4 regions of the Noviherbaspirillum agri genome follow, and region 4 is predicted to be linked to each of the others. Evidence: predicted binding sites of a transcription regulator. Region 4 holds the regulator's gene; each other region holds the start of a gene.

Region 1 (2,203 bases), on a different contig from region 4:
GGCCACATCATGATCCGCATTTCCTGCAGCGCAGCCTGCAACCGGCGGTGATGCGTCTCGGCGGGCTCCTCGCCGATACAGGCGCCGAGGCAGCGCGATATCTGGCGCGCAAAACAGGCACGCCCGCGCATCGGCGTTTCCAGCCCGGTCAGCGCCGGACATAGCCTTTCCGTATCCACGATCTCCCGCAGCTTTTCCAGCGCCGCCCTGCGTGTGGCGAACAGGCCGTACAGGTCTTCGGTCTTTGCAAAATCATGGTCACGCGCATACACGATTTCTGGCATCGCCACAGCCCCGGGCAGCAGGCGCAGTGTGCACATCTCGCGCGTGCGGCGCAGTTTCTTGTTATGCAGCGGCTGCATTTCCTTGATCAGGCGGGATTCCAGCAGCAGTGCACCGATCTCGCCGGCCGTGCGCCGAAACTCGACATGGCGGCTTTGCTGCAGCAGGCGCGCCTCTTCCGGCGTGCGCAGATGGGACAGCACGCGACTGCGGATGTTGACGCTCTTTCCGATGTAGAGCGGCTGATCCTGCTCGCCGCGAAAAATGTAGATGCCCGGCTTGGATGGCAAGGCAGCGAGGCTGGCGCGATCGATGTGATGCGGATATTCGAAGCTATCGGCGGGCTCGGGCCGGATCACTAATCCAACCGAGGTGATGCGGGCTTGCATGGAAGGCAAAACAGCTTTTAAAAAATATAAGGAGGGCGCAAATCCATAACCAATCTGGCTAAACGGATTCGCATGTTTACTGTATATTTATACAGTATAAATTGATTAACGGCATGCAGCCGAAAAGCATAAGAGGCCTCGATGTCCGCATTAGTTTCCACCATATCGTCACTACCCCATACCGTCTGGCGTGCGAACCAGATGGGATCGCACCACACTACGGTCGTGCCGACCGGCCATGGCGCGCTCGACAAGGAATTGCCCAATGGCGGCTGGCCGAGCGCGGCACTGATCGAACTGCTGCTGCAGCAGGCCGGCATCGGCGAAATGCGGCTGCTGCGCCCTGCGTTGAACAGGATCGCCAGCCACCACCGCATTGCGCTGGTCCAGCCGCCCCACCTGCCGCAGATCGCTGCCTGGACGGCATGGGGCCTGCCGGCCGAACGCATCCTGTGGATCAACACGCAACGCAGCGCCGATGCGCTGTGGGCGGCGGAACAGGTACTGCGCAATGGCAGCTGCGGCGCCTTGCTGCTGTGGCAATCGCAAATTCGCAGCGAGTCGCTGCGCCGCCTGCACCTGGCGGCGCAAAGCGCGCAGACGCTGTTCTGGATGCTGCGGCCACTGGCGAGCGTGCAGGATGCCTCCCCTGCGCCCTTGCGGCTGGCGCTGCGCCCGGCTAGCGGCGGCATCGGACTCGACATCGTCAAGCGGCGCGGTCCGCAGCGCGATGAAATGCTTTTCCTGCCGCTGCAGGATGCGCCTGCGGCACCTTCCCAATCACTCACACGCACACTGACAGCACCCCATGCGCACCTGGATCGGCGTTTACCTGCCACACCTGCCGCTCGAAGCATTCCGGCCGAACTGGTCTGAAGCAGGCCGACATGTGGTTGTCGACCGCACGCAGGTGCTGGCCATCAGCGAACAGGCAGCCGATGCGGGTGTGCGCTTCGGCATGCGCCGCGGCGGCGTGCAGGCCTTGTGTCCCGATGCCGTCCTGCACGAACGCGATGGCGCGCGCGAACAGGAAGCATTGGACAATATCGCCCTCGCCTTGCTGCAGTACACGCCGGAAGTCGCTTATGCGGAAAAAGCAAGCCTGCTGCTCGATGTCAGCGCCAGCCTGCGCGCATTCCGCGGGCGGCTCGCCTTGAGCCGGCTGGTGCGCGCCAGCGTCTTCGCGCTTGGCTTCACGCCGCAGATCGGCATGGCACCGACGGCACAAGGCGCATGGCTGCTTGCGCGCTGCCAGCCGCACCATGGACGTGCGGCAGTGCGCCGCGTGATCCGCATGGAGAGCATGATGCGCCGGCTGGATGCCCTGCCCTGCATGCTGCTGCCCGCTGCCCGCCCCTACGAGGAATGGCTGACCGGCATCGGCTGCCATAGCCTGCGCGACCTGCGCCGCTTGCCGCGCGCGGGTTTGCAGCGGCGCAGCGATAAGCATCTGCTGGACGCACTCGACCGCGCTTATGGCCAGGCGCCGGAATTGTTCGAATGGGTGCAAGCACCCAAGGCCTTCTCTGCGC
Region 2 (2,203 bases), on a different contig from region 4:
GCACGCACCTTGTTTTCAATTTCGCGTGCCAATTCCGGATGCTCTTTCAAGTAATTGCGTGCATTGTCCTTACCTTGGCCGATACGTTCGCCGTTATAGCTGTACCAGGCACCAGACTTTTCGACAATCTTCGCCTCCGAACCCAGGTCGAGAATCTCGCCCTCGCGCGACGTACCTTCTCCGTAGAGGATGTCGAAGTGCGCTTCCTTGAACGGCGGCGCAACCTTGTTCTTCACAACCTTGACCTTGGTTTCATTACCGATCACTTCATCACCGGACTTGATAGAGCCGGTGCGGCGAATATCCAGGCGTACCGATGCATAGAATTTCAGCGCATTGCCGCCAGTCGTCGTCTCCGGGTTGCCGAACATGACGCCGATCTTCATACGGATCTGGTTAATGAAGATCACCAGCGTGTTGGTACGGTTGATGCTGCCCGTCAGCTTGCGCAGCGCCTGGGACATCAGGCGTGCCTGCAGGCCCGGCAGGGAATCACCCATGTCGCCCTCGATTTCTGCACGAGGCGTCAACGCTGCCACCGAGTCGACGACCACGAGGTCGACGCTACCGGAGCGTACCAATGCATCGCAAATCTCAAGGGCCTGTTCACCGGTATCCGGCTGGGAGACCAGCAGGTCTGACAAATTGACACCAAGCTTCTGCGCATAAACGACGTCCAATGCATGCTCCGCATCGATGAATGCGCAGGTGCCGCCGAGCTTTTGCATCTCTGCAATTGCCTGCAGGGTCAGCGTCGTTTTACCGGAAGACTCCGGACCATAGATTTCGACGACGCGGCCGCGCGGCAGTCCACCGACGCCAAGTGCAATATCCAGACCGAGCGAGCCGGTCGACACCACTTGCACCTCCTCGGCGACGGCGCCATCGGCCATGCGCATTACGGAGCCTTTACCAAATTGCTTTTCGATTTGCGCCAACGCCGCAGCAAGTGCCTTGCTCTTTTCCGGGTTCTGCGCGGATTTCTTGTCATCCATAAATAGAATCTCTCGACGGTTAGATGGTTGGTCACTCGCGCAAGCCGATTGGCAAATTATTGCGAGTTGAATTTGACGTTACAATGCATACTGTATAAAAAAACAGTGCCGTATGCAAGCGCAAATTCCACTTCTTGAAAAAGCGCTCACAATGCAGATAAATAGGTGAAGGGCTTCGCCTTGCCGGTAGTAATGAAAAGAAATAGACTACGTAACAATCTGATTGCAGAGTGCCAGAATGCGTATCTTGCTTGCCGAAGACGATAGTGTACTAGCCGATGGACTAACGCGCTCCCTGCGGCAGTCAGGCTACGCAATCGATTGTGTAAAGAATGGGCTGGAAGCCGATTCAGCGCTGTCCACGCAGGATTTTGACTTGCTGATCCTGGACTTGGGCTTGCCGAAAATGGCCGGGCTTGAGGTGCTAAGGCGCCTTCGCGCACGCAACTCCCGCCTGCCGGTCCTGATCCTCACCGCAAGCGATTCAATCGAACAGCGCGTCAAGGGTTTGGACTTGGGGGCAGACGACTATATGCCCAAGCCGTTCGCCCTGTCCGAACTGGAAGCTCGCGTCAGGGCACTGACGCGCCGCGGCGCCGGGGGCGGCCCGACGGTAATCAAGCATGGCCCCCTCTCCTACGACCAGGTTGGCCGCATCGCCTACATGAATGACCAGATGCTGGACCTGTCGGCGCGCGAGCTGGGATTGCTGGAAGTGCTGCTCCAGCGGACCGGCCGCCTCGTATCGAAGGAACAGCTGGTTGACCACCTGTGCGAATGGGGCGAGGAAGTCAGCAACAACGCGATCGAAGTATATGTGCACCGCCTGCGCAAGAAGATCGAAGGTGGCGGCGTACGCATTGCGACGGTCCGTGGCCTCGGCTATTGCCTGGAGAAATATTCCGAGCCGAACGCACAAGGCACGACCAGCACTCCGGCTACGCCTTGACCTGGTTTCATGAGCAACGCCTATCGTCCGGATGCGAGCGCCTCCGCTACTTCCGACACACCTCCGCCATACACTTCAGTCGAGACCCAGCCTGAGGAACGTATCCAGCGCTCGCTGTTCGGCGAAATCCTGGACTGGATGCTGGTGCCACTGCTGCTGCTCTGGCCAATGAGCATCGCCGTCACCTATCTGGTGGCGAAATCAATCGCCAATTATCCTTTCGATCGCGCGCTGGATGACCGTGCAATCGTCGTTGCCC
Region 3 (2,203 bases), on a different contig from region 4:
TTATTGATCATGCGGCGCAGAAAGGACTTGAACTGCTCCACTTCTTCCGGAGTGAACTCACGCAAATGGTGGTTCAGCAGTTCGACGGCCACTTCCTTCATGCGGTCGGCGATTTGCCTGCCCTTGTCCGTCAGCGCCACCTCGACGATGCGTCTGTCCGCACTGCTTCGGCTGCGCTGTACGAAGCCTTTTTCTTCCAGGCGGTCGAGCATGCGGGTCATGGCGCCCGTGTCGGTCATGCTCGAACGGGCCAGATCGGCTGCAGTGCTCGGTCCGTTTTGCAGCCGAGAAAAGATGCCGTACTGCGCATGCGTCATATCGAACTCCGCCAGGCGTCGGTCTACGCTGACGGCGAGCTGCGTGCCGGCCCTCTTGAGGAGGTAACCGATGCTCTCTTCGAGTGAATAGGTTTGGGTGGAATAGGGTTTCGTCATCGTTGTTTCCAAGGCTTGGGCGCAATATACCTGCCTAGGCAGCGACAGTCAAGGCAGTGGGTGCCGAGGCAGCATATTGCCAGATGCAAATTAGGTGTGTTCTTCGGAGAGCGCCCGGGGGAAAGTTTCGCCACATGGGGTCATGCCGTTGAGTTAGGAGCGTTCTTGAGGACGATCAACACCGAGGCAGGACATTGACCGTTCAGTCGAATTGTCGGCCGGGCCGTTCGCCTTTCCAGAGGGTGAGCTCACGCGGCTGAAGGCGTTGTAGGAGGGCCGGCAGTTTCCCTGCACCCATGCTACGGGAGCCCGGTGCAGTTCGTACTGAATCACTGGATCAGACGGAAGGCACGAATAAAGCGGATTTCGGCTGGGGCAGCATTTGATGCGTGCAATCGGCTTTGGCCATTTCTCAGTCTGAGTAGACTGTACGCTGTTAGCGGCGTGGGCTTTGGTCGGTAGTAGGTAGTTTTGTGTCTGCCGGTTTGTACCGGTTCTGCGAATACGTTCTAGCCAACGGCGCACTCGCGCCACGCAGTTTACATAATATAAATTATGCGTATTAAACATCTAGAGCTAGATCAGAACCCTCAATCCGATTTTGATCTATACTGTACGTCCATACAGTATACGGATGGACATTCATGATGAACCGAATGACTCTCTTTGAAGGATACAAGCTGATCGCCGTCAAGGAACGGCTTGCACTCGCCGTGAATTCTATCGCGGAGCGCCATCGAACTGAGGGCCGCGTCCTCACCTGGCGTCTCGTGCATGAGATCGAAAAGGAAGCAATCAAGACACTGGAAGAAGCTGGCGATCTGGATATCAAGTACATCCGGATGGTTCGTTCCTCGCGCTGGGGCTATGTTCCCAAGGTCGATCAAGTGGCAGACTTGAAGAGTCATAAGGCCTTGCCGGTCGCGCTTACGATGATCCAGAACGCGTATTTCTCCTGCCATTGACTGCGACCGACTGCCCGACCCGTCCAAACTTGCAGGCAGCGTCTAGGCGGTCTGCCCTGTAATCAAGCACAAGTCGATTTCACAGATTGCGGATCTTCATTTGCCGAACTGACAATCGAAGCGACGACGGTCTCCATGTTTTCAGCCTTTGAAAACTCGCCCCGGCGGCCATGTGCGCCGACACGTCTAGTCATTGCTCCACACTCGCAATGCGTGGTCAAGTCAGAGATTCGCCAAAGTAAACGATTGAACGGATTGTCAAAGCGACTCAGTCCGCGATAAAACTTGATTACCGACTGAAAGTATTTTATTTAATGTGATTTCTGCGTAGTTTGCGCAAGCCTCTGATTCTGAATCGATATCTCGCAAATCACGTGTTTTTGGCTCGAGCTAGAAAGCACTTTAAGTTCCCGCTTTACCTTATGAACATGTTTTGGAAGTTGCGGTTTTCTCGAGAACCAGAGTGCCAACTTGTCATCCGCACAGCTGGAGAAAAATGGAAGAAAAGGAGACAAGGCGGATCACAAAATCGATGATTCCACCGTCTCTGGGGCTGCAGCTTGTCGACAAAACTTTTACTTGGTCACATGTGCCACGCTTACTGCCCGTCGTCCACCGCAGCCAATCTCGCACCACCGCTGCTTGCCGTATCTGGCGCATTCCGCGTGTCGGAAGGTCCCTCTGCTTCCCCGCCTCGCTCGCTGATAGCCAGGATAAATGCCGAATAGCTAACGCCCCTTCTGCAGGCGGTTGCACGACGCACGCCTAGAACCGCCCTGCCCTTTAATCTTCCTGCTGGTTTCA
Region 4 (2,203 bases):
CTGGCGGCGGCCCCAGTCTTCAACACGGTGGATCTTGCCGTTACGGGCGGTGACGATGCCCTTGTAGCGGTCGATCATCGCGGGCACTTGTTCGCTTTGGTCCGGATGGACAATAAAAACGATTTCATAATGACGCATGTAATCTCCTTGTGGTCGGATTAAACGCCCACCTCGGCGTCAAGACGAGTGTGGGAAGAGGAAAGCCCGACATAATAGCTTGAAGACAAAGAAACTTCAATGCTTTCAAACCCTTAATCCTCCTCAGCAATCCAAATCCCAAATAGTCGGAAATAGCGTCATTTAGGGCTTGCATTCACATAATGCCTGTATAAAAATACAGGCTGTCTATATAAACAGCGCCAATTGGCGCCGGGTTTCCACCATGATCAAATTGACCGCCCGCCAGGAACAGATCCTCAACCTGATCCGCGAAGCTATTGAAAACACCGGCTTCCCGCCTACTCGCGCCGAGATTGCCGCTGAACTTGGCTTTCGCTCTGCCAATGCCGCGGAGGAGCATCTTCAGGCGCTCGCACGCAAAGGTGCCATTGAAATATCACCCGGCACATCCCGGGGAATCCGCTTGCGCGATATGCATGCCAACGGCGCATCGAGTCGATCCGCCACGCGCCAGATGGCACTCCCTCACGCGTCTTTGATGCAGCTTAGCCTGCCCCTCGTCGGTCGTGTAGCAGCTGGCTCCCCAATCCTCGCGCAAGAGCATATTGAGGCCACGTATAGCGTCGATCCGTCACTGTTCTCCGCAAAGCCGGACTACCTGCTGAAAGTCCGGGGACTGTCGATGCGCGATGTCGGAATTCTTGACGGCGATCTGCTTGCGGTGAAAAAAACCGACAATGCAAAGAATGGCCAGATCGTTGTGGCGCGACTGGGTGATGATGTCACCGTAAAACGCTACAAAAAGTCTGGCTCCATTATCGAACTTTTGCCGGAAAATCCAGATTTCGAACCGATCCGGGTCGATGCAAACGAGGATAGCTTTGCACTGGAAGGCTTGGCCGTAGGTTTGCTGCGCGCCTGGGGCTAAATGTCTTTTTTGCCATAACGACTCCAGGCAAACCAGCGGAGCAACCAGGTATAACCGTAAGGCGCCCTACGGCACTGAGGCTACACTGAACAAGTCCCGCGATGGCACGTGCCGGAATTCGGGACGGAGCGCAGGGCGCAAACCGGAGCCATGGTCGGACCATTGCAGGGATTTGCGACGCTATGAACAGTCGGAAGCAGGATGCGCGACGCGCGTGAACATTTTGCTTAGCCCTAAGTGCGCAGTTTCACCAGAATCTGGCGCGCGATACCTCGCAAGATATTGACCTCTTCCGTTTCGAGCTGAGCACGCGAAAACAAACGCCTCAGGCGAGGCATTAGTTTCTTCGGATTCGCCGGATCAAGGAAATCGATGGCGACCAAGGCTTCTTCCAGGTGGGCATACATGCCTTCAACTTGCGCAAAGCCGGCAGCTTCACCCTGAAAACCGATTGGCGCTACCGGAAGGACGTCGCCACATGTAGCCATCCTTGCTTCGTATGCAAGTACTTGGGCAGCCTGTGCAAGGTTTAACGAGGAATAATCCGGGTTGGCCGGGATATTGATCAGCGCATTACACTTCTCGATGATTTCATTCGGGAGACCGTAGCGCTCGCTCCCGAAGACAAGCGCGGCATTCAGACTTGACTCTGCGGCGATCTGCTCCGCGAGAACGCGCGGCGTTAGCAATGGCGGAGAAAACTCTCTCAATCTCGCACTTAACGCTGCTGCAAAATTGCATCCTTCCAGCGCCTCCTCTATGTTTTCAACGATTCTTGCGGTCGCGAGGATATCCTGCGCGCCGCTGGCGAATGCGACAGCCTCCTCTTGCTGGAGCGCATCAGGGAAGCGCGGATCGACCAGCACTAGCTGCGAAAAACCCATCGTTTTCATTGCGCGTGCAACAGCTCCGATGTTACCGGGATGACTGGTCTGGACGAGCACGAACCGAAGGCGGTTAAAAAGAGGGGTATTGGTTTGAGGCTGGTTCATTTAGAATAGCGGGATTGCGCGGCAATCGTTTCCTGGGACTCATTCGGTTTGCCGCATCGCTCATTAATTCATTCTCTTGCGGGGCTCCGGCGCGGTAGCGAACGGTACCGCCATTTTAACGGAACATCCTATGCATCCCATGCTCAATACGGCGGTGAAGGCC

Evidence for each region. Region 4 encodes LexA, which represses DNA repair genes until DNA is damaged. Its sites were predicted from a motif close to ACTGTATNNNNATACAGT; they were not measured.
Region 1: the regulator LexA is predicted to act here: its motif matches at 750-767, upstream of imuA (translesion DNA synthesis-associated protein ImuA).
Region 2: the regulator LexA is predicted to act here: its motif matches at 1,085-1,102, upstream of recA (recombinase RecA).
Region 3: the regulator LexA is predicted to act here: its motif matches at 1,045-1,062, upstream of ACYVIA_RS18205 (DUF2471 family protein).

The regions. Positions count from the first base shown of each region.
Region 1 is NZ_BAAGWA010000001.1:523,096-525,298, reverse strand. Features, by position in the region: gene ACYVIA_RS02240 (endonuclease) at 1-671, opposite strand, end outside; gene imuA (translesion DNA synthesis-associated protein ImuA) at 813-1,547, shown strand; gene ACYVIA_RS02230 (Y-family DNA polymerase) at 1,480-2,203, shown strand, end outside.
Region 2 is NZ_BAAGWA010000002.1:110,311-112,513, forward strand. Features, by position in the region: gene recA (recombinase RecA) at 1-995, opposite strand, end outside; gene ACYVIA_RS03230 (response regulator) at 1,234-1,944, shown strand; gene ACYVIA_RS03235 (sensor histidine kinase N-terminal domain-containing protein) at 1,954-2,203, shown strand, end outside.
Region 3 is NZ_BAAGWA010000013.1:57,561-59,763, reverse strand. Features, by position in the region: gene ACYVIA_RS18210 (MarR family winged helix-turn-helix transcriptional regulator) at 1-434, opposite strand, end outside; gene ACYVIA_RS18205 (DUF2471 family protein) at 1,091-1,399, shown strand; gene ACYVIA_RS18200 (CBS domain-containing protein) at 2,201-2,203, opposite strand, start outside.
Region 4 is NZ_BAAGWA010000018.1:19,241-21,443, forward strand. Features, by position in the region: gene rpsF (30S ribosomal protein S6) at 1-138, opposite strand, end outside; gene lexA (transcriptional repressor LexA) at 383-1,048, shown strand; gene ACYVIA_RS20240 (RNA methyltransferase) at 1,282-2,040, opposite strand; gene ACYVIA_RS20245 (inositol monophosphatase family protein) at 2,171-2,203, shown strand, end outside.